Regions from separate parts of the Vibrio sp. 1401 genome, predicted to be linked through region 3. Evidence: predicted binding sites of a transcription regulator. Region 3 holds the regulator's gene; each other region holds the start of a gene.

Region 1 (3,290 bases), on a different contig from region 3:
TACCCCTTTGCCTGCATATTCCGCCGCGATATCTAACAATCTCTCAGTGGCGTCATCACGACGGTTAAGAACGACATCTTCCACAGCCTCACGCAATTTTTCAGGCACGTTATCGTAGATTTCTAACTGACCCGCATTCACAATCCCCATATCCATACCATTTTTAAAACAGTGGTAGAGGAACACCGCGTGAATCGCTTCACGTACATAGTTATTGCCACGGAAAGAGAATGAGACGTTAGAAACACCACCAGATATCATCGCATGTGGTAAATCACGTTTGATATCGCCAACGGCTTCAATGAAATCCACCGCGTAGTTATTATGCTCCTCGATCCCCGTAGCAATGGCAAAAATGTTTGGGTCAAAAATGATGTCTTCTGGTGGAAAGCCCACTTCATCAACAAGAATTCGGTAAGCGTTGGTACAAATTTCTACTTTGCGCTCACGTGTATCTGCTTGCCCAATCTCATCAAACGCCATCACAATCACAGCCGCACCGTAACGGCGGATCAACTTAGCTTGTTCAACGAATTTCTCTTTGCCTTCTTTGAGAGAGATCGAGTTAACAATGCCTTTGCCTTGGATGCACTTAAGACCGGCTTCAATAACCTCCCACTTGGAAGAGTCAACCATGATTGGTACTTTTGAGATTTCAGGTTCTGACGCACAAAGGTTTAAAAAGCGAACCATACAAGCTTGTGCATCCAACATGCCTTCATCCATGTTGATATCGATAATTTGAGCGCCATTTTCAACTTGTTGACGAGCCACATCGAGCGCTTCATCGTACAGCTCTTCTTTAATTAAGCGCTTAAAACGCGCAGAACCGGTTACATTCGTACGCTCACCGACATTGATAAATAAAGAGTCTTTATCAATAGCGAGTGGCTCTAGGCCAGACAAGCGACAAGCAACGGGAAGTTCAGGTAATTGACGAGGGGCGATATTTTCAACCGCGAGTGCCATTTGGCGAATGTGCTCAGGAGTTGTACCACAACACCCACCAATCAAGTTTAAAAAGCCACTTTGAGCCCACTCTTTAACATGCTTAGCCATATCTTCTGGCGACAAATCGTATTCGCCGAATGCATTCGGAAGCCCAGCATTTGGGTGAGCGGAAACAAAAGATTCTGATATACGAGAGAGCTCTTCAACATAAGGACGCAGCTCATCTGGACCAAGTGCACAGTTCAAACCAAACGAAATCGGTTTAACATGACGTAATGAGTTGTAAAACGCTTCTGTGGTTTGACCGGATAATGTCCGACCGGAAGCATCAGTAATAGTCCCCGAGATCATCACAGGTAACTCAATACTCATCTCTTCAAACACACTTTCAACAGCAAATGAACAAGCCTTAGCGTTAAGCGTATCGAAGATGGTCTCGATAAGAATAAGGTCTGAACCACCTTTAATAAGCGCTCGAGTCGATTCAGAGTAAGCCTCAACTAACTCGTCGAAAGAAACATTTCGATATCCGGGGTCATTTACATCAGGAGAAATAGAACAAGTTCGGTTTGTCGGCCCTAAAACCCCTGCGACATAACGTGGTTTATCGGGTGTTTTTGCGGTCCATTCGTCTGCAACTTCACGTGCAAGCTTGGCAGCTGCAAAGTTAATTTCTTCACTTAGGCTTTCCATCTCGTAGTCAGCCATCGCAATGGTTGTTGCGTTAAAAGTGTTGGTCTCAAGAATATCTGCACCCGCTTCTAAATATGCAGCGTGAATTTCCTTGATAAGTTGAGGCTGACTTAGAACCAACAGGTCGTTGTTACCTTTTAGATCACAATGCCAATCCGCAAAGCGCGTTCCTCGATAGTCTTGCTCTTCAAGTTTGTACCCTTGAATCATGGTTCCCATACCACCATCAATCAAAAGAATACGTTGCTTCAATTGAGCTTCAATCTGTTGTCTTACGTTACTTCCCACAGTACAGCCTCATTCCTTTAGTTATCTTTCCATCCTATCACACAAACTTCAGGAGTCTAGACGTCTAAACGTGGAATTAATGATTATTTTATCTCCTTCTTAACTTACAAAATAATCACGAAAAAATGTTTGCTATTTAAGCAGCATCAGCCGAGAATTCCATTCATAAAATGTTACAAATAGAGAGCTCTATGTCGGTCTATCATACTTTATGTTTTCTATCCGCAGCTGCGATGCTAATTGCTTTTGTAAACAGCAAGATAGGAAAGATGCAAACCACCATTGCGATTACCGCAGGTTCAATGGTGCTTTCACTTCTAATCTTAATTGCGGGTCAAAACAACTGGTTCCATCTCACCGAAATTGCGACGGAGACGGTCACAAGGATTAACTTCGAAGATTTCTTGCTCAAAGGCATTCTTGGCTTCTTACTATTTGCTGGTGGACTAGGCATCAAACTCCCGAACCTTAAAGATCAAAAGTGGGAGATCACTGTTTTAGCTCTTGGAGCCACACTGTTTTCCACGTTCTTTATTGGATTTGCGCTGTATGGGTTTTGTCAGTTAATTGGCATCCAATTTGATTTGGTCTACTGCTTACTATTTGGTGCTCTAATATCGCCAACTGACCCAATCGCTGTATTGGCTATTGTTAAAAAACTCGATGCTCCCAAACGTATCTCCACTCAGATTGAAGGAGAATCGCTCTTCAATGATGGCTTCGGTTTGGTTATCTTCGTCACTCTATTTACGATTGCGTTTGGCACTGAGGCACCAACTGTAGGTAGTGTCACCTTACTCTTCATCCAAGAAGCTATCGGTGGTATCACATATGGTTTAGTCCTCGGTTTGCTATTCCACTACTTGATCAGTGCCACCGATGATCACTCAATGGAATTGTTACTTACCATTGGTGTCCCAACGGCAGGTTACGCATTTGCTGAATACATCCATGTATCAGGCCCACTCGCAATGGTTGTATCCGGTATTATGATTGGCAACTGGACACGCTTTATTGGCTTTTCAAAAGAGAGTGAAGATCACCTTGACCATTTTTGGGAGCTTGTTGATGAATTCTTGAATGGCGTGTTATTCCTACTGATCGGTATGTCGATGCTGCTATTTGAATTCCACAAAGAAGACTGGATCATGATGGCTATTTCAGTCCCTCTTGTACTAGCAGCTCGCTATCTAAGTGTATTTCTTTCTTACATAGGCTTTAAACGTTACAGAAAATATAATCCATGGTCAGTGCGTATTTTGACGTGGGGCGGTTTACGCGGGGGCCTTGCATTGGCAATGGCACTTTCCATTCCATCTGGTATTTGGGTGATTCAAGATAAGTTAATCGATGTAAAA
Region 2 (3,290 bases), on a different contig from region 3:
TCCACCAAGCCTGTCGGTACTTCTAATAAAGCACCTTCAATAAGACGAGCGACAAAAGGAATGGCGCCAATAGTCAGTGGGACGATTGCTGCGGTTGTACCGATAAAGGTTCCAACCAGCATTTTTGTCACTGGAATAATCGCAACCATCAGTACGAGGAATGGCACTGAACGACCAATGTTAACGATAGCGCCTAAGCCGCTATTTAGTTTGGTGTTTTCAAGTAGGCCGCCTTTCTTAGTAATATGGAGGATTACGCCTAATGGAATACCCACAGCAAAGCCGACTAATCCGGCAACCGCAACCATGTAAAGCGTTTCCCACGTTGCACCTAAAAGTAGTTTGCTGTTTAAACTCAGCCATTCAGAAATCGTATTAAAGGACATAACCAAGTACCTCTACTTTTACGTTGTGCTTACGCAGGTATTCAAGAGCTGCGTTGTCATCTTCTTCGTTACCAAATAGCTCTGCGACCATCATGCCGAATTTCACGCCACCAGCGTAATCAAGGTCGGAACTCAAAATACTCACATCAATATTGTATTTACGAGAAATTTGCGACATTAACGGTGCATCGACGGTTGCGCCAGTAAACTCTAAGCGAACCAACGGATAGCTGCCATCAACACGTTCTGCTTGCAGACGTGCTTGGTAATCTTCAGGAATGGAAAGATCCAGCGTTGAGCGAATGAATTGGTGCGCTAGCTCTGTCTTAGGGTGCGCAAAAATATCGCCAACGGTGCCTTTTTCCACCAGCTCACCACCACCGATGATTGCTACTTCGTGACAGATGCTTTTTACGACTTCCATTTCGTGAGTGATAAGTAAAATCGTGATGTTGAGTTTGCGGTTGATCTCTTTCAATAACTCAAGGATAGATTGAGTTGTTGCTGGGTCTAGTGCGCTAGTGGCCTCATCACAAAGCAGCACGCTAGGATCGGATGCCAATGCACGAGCAATTGCCACACGCTGTTTTTGGCCGCCACTTAAGTTAGATGGGTAGCTCTCGTGTTTGTCGGCTAAGCCTACAAGCTTTAGCAACTCAGTTACTTTTGTTGTGATTTGCGATTTGTCTTTACCTGCCAGTTCTAGGGGCAATGCCACATTATCAAACACAGTACGAGACGAAAGCAGGTTAAAGTGCTGGAAGATCATGCCAATGTTACGGCGTGTTTCGACTAGTTGCTTTTTGCTGAGTTTGGTTAGATCTACACCATCAACGATGATGGAACCAGAGGTCGGCGCTTCTAACATGTTTACGCAGCGGATCAGCGTACTTTTACCAGCACCAGATGAACCGATAACACCAAAGATGGTGCCTTTGTCGATGTGTAGGTTAATGTCTTTCAGGGCAAGGATTTCCTTACTGCCTTGGTAGAACACTTTATTGACGTTTTTTATTTCTATCATGTTTCAACCTGCCCAAAGATACGGGGAACTTCGCTGTCAAAAACGGCCTTTGACAGAACTTAATGTTGAGCTTTATCTCAATTTTCAGTTGATGCTATGGGTTAAGCAGAATGAAGTCAATAGATATTTTTACGTCTAGACGTCTAAATGTATGGATGTTCTGTTTCGAAACGGAGATGTATAGATAGAAAGCAGGAGGTAGACGGCAGGGCACCCTCAGATTTACCGATTCTTGCCCAACAAATCAACCGTTTTGTCGAGGCCTAGAATGAATTAGATAGTGTTGAAGTTTATAAGGTATGTAATAATCTGATTAAACCGAGTTAATAGAGAAATACGTTTTGGCAAAACCTGCTGTTTTTATCGATCGTGATGGCGTGATAAACGTTGACCACGGCTACGTTCATGACGAACATGATTTTGAGTACATTGATGGTGTATTTGAAGCGACGAAAGCGCTAAAAGATAAAGGCTACCTTCTAGTGTTAGTGACGAATCAATCGGGCATCGCACGCGGTAAATTCAGTGAAGACCGTTTCTTGTCTCTGACTCAATGGATGGATTGGAACTTTGCTGATAATGGTGTTGAGTTCGATGGTATCTATTACTGTCCACATCATCCAGAACATGGCATTGGCGAGTACAAGCAAGATTGTGAGTGCCGTAAGCCAAAACCAGGCATGTTCATTTCTGCGCGTGACTTCTTGAAGATCGACATGGAGAAATCTGTGATGATCGGCGATAAAGCTGAAGACATGATGGCAGCAGAAGCGGCAGGCGTTGGCACTAAGATTTTGGTTCGCACTGGTAAGCCAGTAACAGAACAGGGCGAAGCCATTGCAACGGTAGTATTAGATAGCATTGCAGATGTGCCTGCGTACTTAAACAAGTAATCTTCATTACTGACTGAGTTAAGGGAAGCCACTGCTTCCCTTTTGTTTGATTCCTTCTTTTAGTCTGAACACTTATGAGCAAAAAACTCACCATTCTTGATATCGCAAAATTGGCAGGCGTGGGCAAATCGACAGTAAGCCGTGTGCTTACTAACGATCCAAAAGTGAAACCGCAAACGCGTGAGAAGGTAGAGCAAATCATTCGTGAATCAGGCTACGTCCCATCAAAGTCGGCGCAGTCGATGCGTGGTGGCAGTCAAAAGGTTATTGGGGTTATCATCTCCCGTTTAGATTCACCATCAGAAAATCGCGCCGTTGGTACCATGCTCAATGCTTTGTATTCCGCTGGTTATGATGCGGTGATCATGGAGAGCCAATTCGATCGCGATAAAACCAATGAGCATTTGGATGTGCTTAGACGTCGCAACGTCGATGGGGTGATCGTGTTTGGTTTTACTGGATGTGATGAGCGAGCATTGGCGGCGTGGGGGAATCGTATCGTCGTGATCGCGATGGACACGCAAATGGTTTCCTCGATCAACTACGATAACCAAGGTGTGATAGACATGGCTTTGTCTCACCTTGAGCAGCAATCTTTATCTCGCATTGCTTATATTGGTGTTGATCCTGAAGACAAAACCACTGGCTTAGCTCGTCTAAATGCTTATAAAGCTTGGTGTCAACGCAAGCAAATTGCACCTTGTTTCCAAACGGGTAAGTTGAGCCATGAAAGTGCTTATCAGTTGGTAGACAAAGTCCTTCAATCTGATACTCAGGCCATCGTGTGCGCCAGTGACACTATCGCGTTGGGCGTGATTAAGCGTCTTCAAGAGTTAGGCCGTGAAGACGTGGTTGTGACAGGTGTTGGTGGTAATGAATTGCTCTCTTTCCTTTTCCCTAAAGTATTTAGTGTCGATCCAGGTTATACCCTTGCAGGTGAGAAGTCCGCTAACATGCTGATCAATCAATTAAATGGCGATGAGGAAG
Region 3 (3,290 bases):
ATACTCCAATAATAGTAAGAAGAAAGAGCACCTGACTCGAAAATCGGGTGCTTAACCCCGTTATCTGGTCTAATCTCTTTTATTATCGGCTTTTTAAGGATATTGCTCGCAATCTTGCCTATGAAGTTTGATTTCTATCCGATAGAATTTATGCCCCCTTACCTAAAAATAAAAAAGAGAAACGTCCATGTCTGAAGACAACCACCAAGCAGCCACTCCAGAAGAAGAACATCGCCAAAAAGCATTGGATTACCATGCTTATCCAACTCCAGGAAAGATTGCTGTCGAACTGACAAAGCCTGCGGAAACGGCGGGTGATCTTGCCCTTGCATATAGCCCTGGTGTTGCAGAGCCAGTGCGTGAAATCGCACAAAACCCGGATAACGTGTACAAGTACACTGCAAAAGGGAACATGGTTGCTGTTATTTCTAACGGTACCGCTATTCTAGGTCTAGGTAACCTAGGTCCACTTGCATCTAAGCCAGTGATGGAAGGTAAAGCGTTACTGTTTAAGCGTTTTGCAGGTCTTGACTCTATTGATATTGAAGTTAAGCACCGCACGATCGATGAATTTGTTGATACTGTTGCGAGCATTGCAGACACTTTTGGCGGTATCAACCTTGAAGATATTAAAGCACCAGACTGTTTTGAGATTGAAAAGCGTCTGATTGAACGTTGTGATGTACCAGTATTCCACGATGATCAACATGGTACTGCTATTGTAACGGCAGCGGGTATGCTGAATGCAATCGAACTTCAAGGTAAGAAACTTGAAGATTCAACAATTGTTTGTCTTGGCGCTGGCGCTGCCGCTGTAGCGTGTATGGAGCTTCTGATCAAATGCGGCGCAATGCGCGAAAAAATCTACATGCTAGATCGCAAAGGTGTGATTCACACTCGTCGTGATGATCTTAATGAATATAAGCAGCTATTTGCGAACAATACAGATAAGCGCACACTAGAAGACGTGATTGAAGGTGCAGATCTGTTCCTAGGTGTATCTGGTCCAAACCTATTGCCAGCGGAAGCGTTGAAGTTGATGGCAGATAAGCCAATCGTATTCGCATGTTCTAACCCGGATCCTGAAATCAAGCCGGAACTTGCTCACGCAGTTCGTGATGACTTGATCATGGGTACTGGCCGTAGTGATTATCCTAACCAAGTTAACAACGTATTGTGTTTCCCATTCATTTTCCGCGGTGCTCTTGATGTGCGTGCAAGTGAAATCAATGATGAAATGAAACTTGCAGCCGTTGAGGCGATTCGTGAGCTAGCAAAAGAGCCTGTACCTGAAGCCGTATTGAAGGCTGCAGGTGTTGATAAGCTAGAGTTTGGTGCGGACTATATTATTCCAAAACCAATGGATTCACGTTTGCTACCACGTGTTGCAAAAGCGGTTGCTCAGGCGGCGGTTAATTCAGGTGTAGCTCGTATCGAGATGCCTGAAAGCTACATGGCAGAGTAATATATCTTTCAGATGTGATACACAAAAATGGGACGCTATTGCGTCCCATTTTTTATGTCATTCATTTGGCTCGAGGCAAGAGTTATTACCTGAAACCTCTTATCAGGCTTTTTTATTCTTCGTCGAATGACTCAAATTCGATGCCCATTTCCGTCATCAGCGCTTTTACTTCTGTTGGAATATCATCAGGACGGTCTTTACGAAGGTCTTCATCTGTCGGAAGTGGCTGACCTGTGTACGCGTGCAAAAATGCCTCGCATAGCAATTCGCTATTGGTTGCATGGCGTAAGTTATTGATCTGACGGCGAGTACGCTCATCAGTTAGCACCTTTAAAACTTTTAGCGGGATAGAGACGGTAATTTTTTTTACTTGTTCGCTTTTTTTGCCGTGCTCTGCATATGGGCTAATGTATTCGCCATTCCAGTCAGCCATTGCACACCTTCATTTATGTAATCGGTTAAAAATAATTTAGGTGCTGATTTTAGCTGCATTTACCGCCATAAGCAAAGACATATAGACGTCTAGAAGTGTTGACGTCTCATTTTTTGACGAGTAAAGTGAACATAACAGCAAAGGAAGCGTGTTGATCACTTTATGTTACTCATTAGATATAGCGCATTCCTATTTAGAAGTCATTACCCGTGAAAGGATACACCCATGAGCACTCGCAAACCTGCGACCATTGCAGTACGCACTGGTATTGAATCAGACAGCCAATATCATGCTGTCGTTCCACCTATTTATCTTTCCACTAACTATGGTTTTCCTGCTTTTGGTGAAGTGCCCAAGTATGATTACACACGATCTGGTAATCCAAACCGCGGACTGTTGGAAAGTGCGCTATCTGAACTCGAGTCTGGAAAAGGAGCGGTTGTTACTAACTGCGGTACGTCGGCATTAAATTTATGGGTTTCCGCTTTTCTCGGCCCAGATGATCTCATTATTGCTCCTCACGATTGTTATGGTGGTACCTATCGTCTTTTTAATACCCGAGCTAATAAAGGCGATTTTAAGGTTCAGTTTGTCGATCAATCAGACGAACAGGCTTTAGATGCTGCATTGGCACAAAAACCAAAACTCATTTTGCTAGAAACTCCGTCAAACCCTCTGGTTCGCGTAGTGGATATTGCAGCTACTTGTGAAAAAGCGAAACAAGTCGGCGCGTTAGTTGCGGTGGACAATACCTTTTTGACACCCGTGTACCAAAAACCTTTAGAGCTAGGTGCGGATTTTGTTATCCACTCCACAACAAAGTACATCAACGGTCATTCGGACGTAATTGGTGGGGTAATCATCACCAACACAGAAGCGCATGCAGAAGAGCTTGCATGGTGGGGCAATTGTATTGGTGCAACGGGCACACCTTTCGATAGTTACATGACACTGCGAGGTATTCGTACGCTTGGTGCTCGTATGAAAGTACATGAAGAGAGCTCACAGCAGGTACTGGCTTACCTACAGAAACAAGCGTTAGTTAAAACTATCTATCATCCAAGCCTGCCGGAACATCCAGGTCACGACATTGCTAAAAAGCAGCAAACGGGCTTTGGCTCTATGTTGAGTTTTGAGTTTGCTGGTTCGTTTGAGCAGTTAAAGGTGTTTGTGAAAGAGCTCCAACTGTTTTCATTAGCTGAATCATTAGGTGGTGTAGAAAGTTTGATTTGCCACCCGGCATCCATGACTCACCGTGCAATGGGTGAGGAGGCACTGGCGGAGGCTGGGGTCTCTCATCAACTATTGCGTTTGTCTGTCGGTTTGGAAGATGCACAAGACCTCATCACAGATTTAGAACAAGCGTTCGCTAAAGCTACCCAGTAATAGGAG

Evidence for each region. Region 3 encodes MetJ, which represses methionine synthesis genes. Its sites were predicted from a motif close to TTAGACNTNTANANGTCTAA; they were not measured.
Region 1: a site for MetJ is predicted at 1,981-2,000, ahead of metH (methionine synthase). Genes of this name have one in related genera too.
Region 2: a site for MetJ is predicted at 1,538-1,557, ahead of metN (methionine ABC transporter ATP-binding protein MetN). Genes of this name have one in related genera too.

The regions. Positions count from the first base shown of each region.
Region 1 covers NZ_JAWOWF010000067.1:975-4,264, reverse strand. The annotation lists gene metH (methionine synthase) at 1-1,932, opposite strand, end outside; gene R7Z77_RS22325 (cation:proton antiporter) at 2,124-3,290, shown strand, end outside.
Region 2 covers NZ_JAWOWF010000006.1:146,032-149,321, forward strand. The annotation lists gene R7Z77_RS05545 (methionine ABC transporter permease) at 1-386, opposite strand, end outside; gene metN (methionine ABC transporter ATP-binding protein MetN) at 376-1,410, opposite strand; gene gmhB (D-glycero-beta-D-manno-heptose 1,7-bisphosphate 7-phosphatase) at 1,752-2,303, shown strand; gene treR (trehalose operon repressor TreR) at 2,378-3,290, shown strand, end outside.
Region 3 covers NZ_JAWOWF010000038.1:1,206-4,495, forward strand. The annotation lists gene R7Z77_RS17450 (malic enzyme-like NAD(P)-binding protein) at 188-1,465, shown strand; gene metJ (met regulon transcriptional regulator MetJ) at 1,578-1,898, opposite strand; gene R7Z77_RS17460 (O-succinylhomoserine (thiol)-lyase) at 2,124-3,284, shown strand.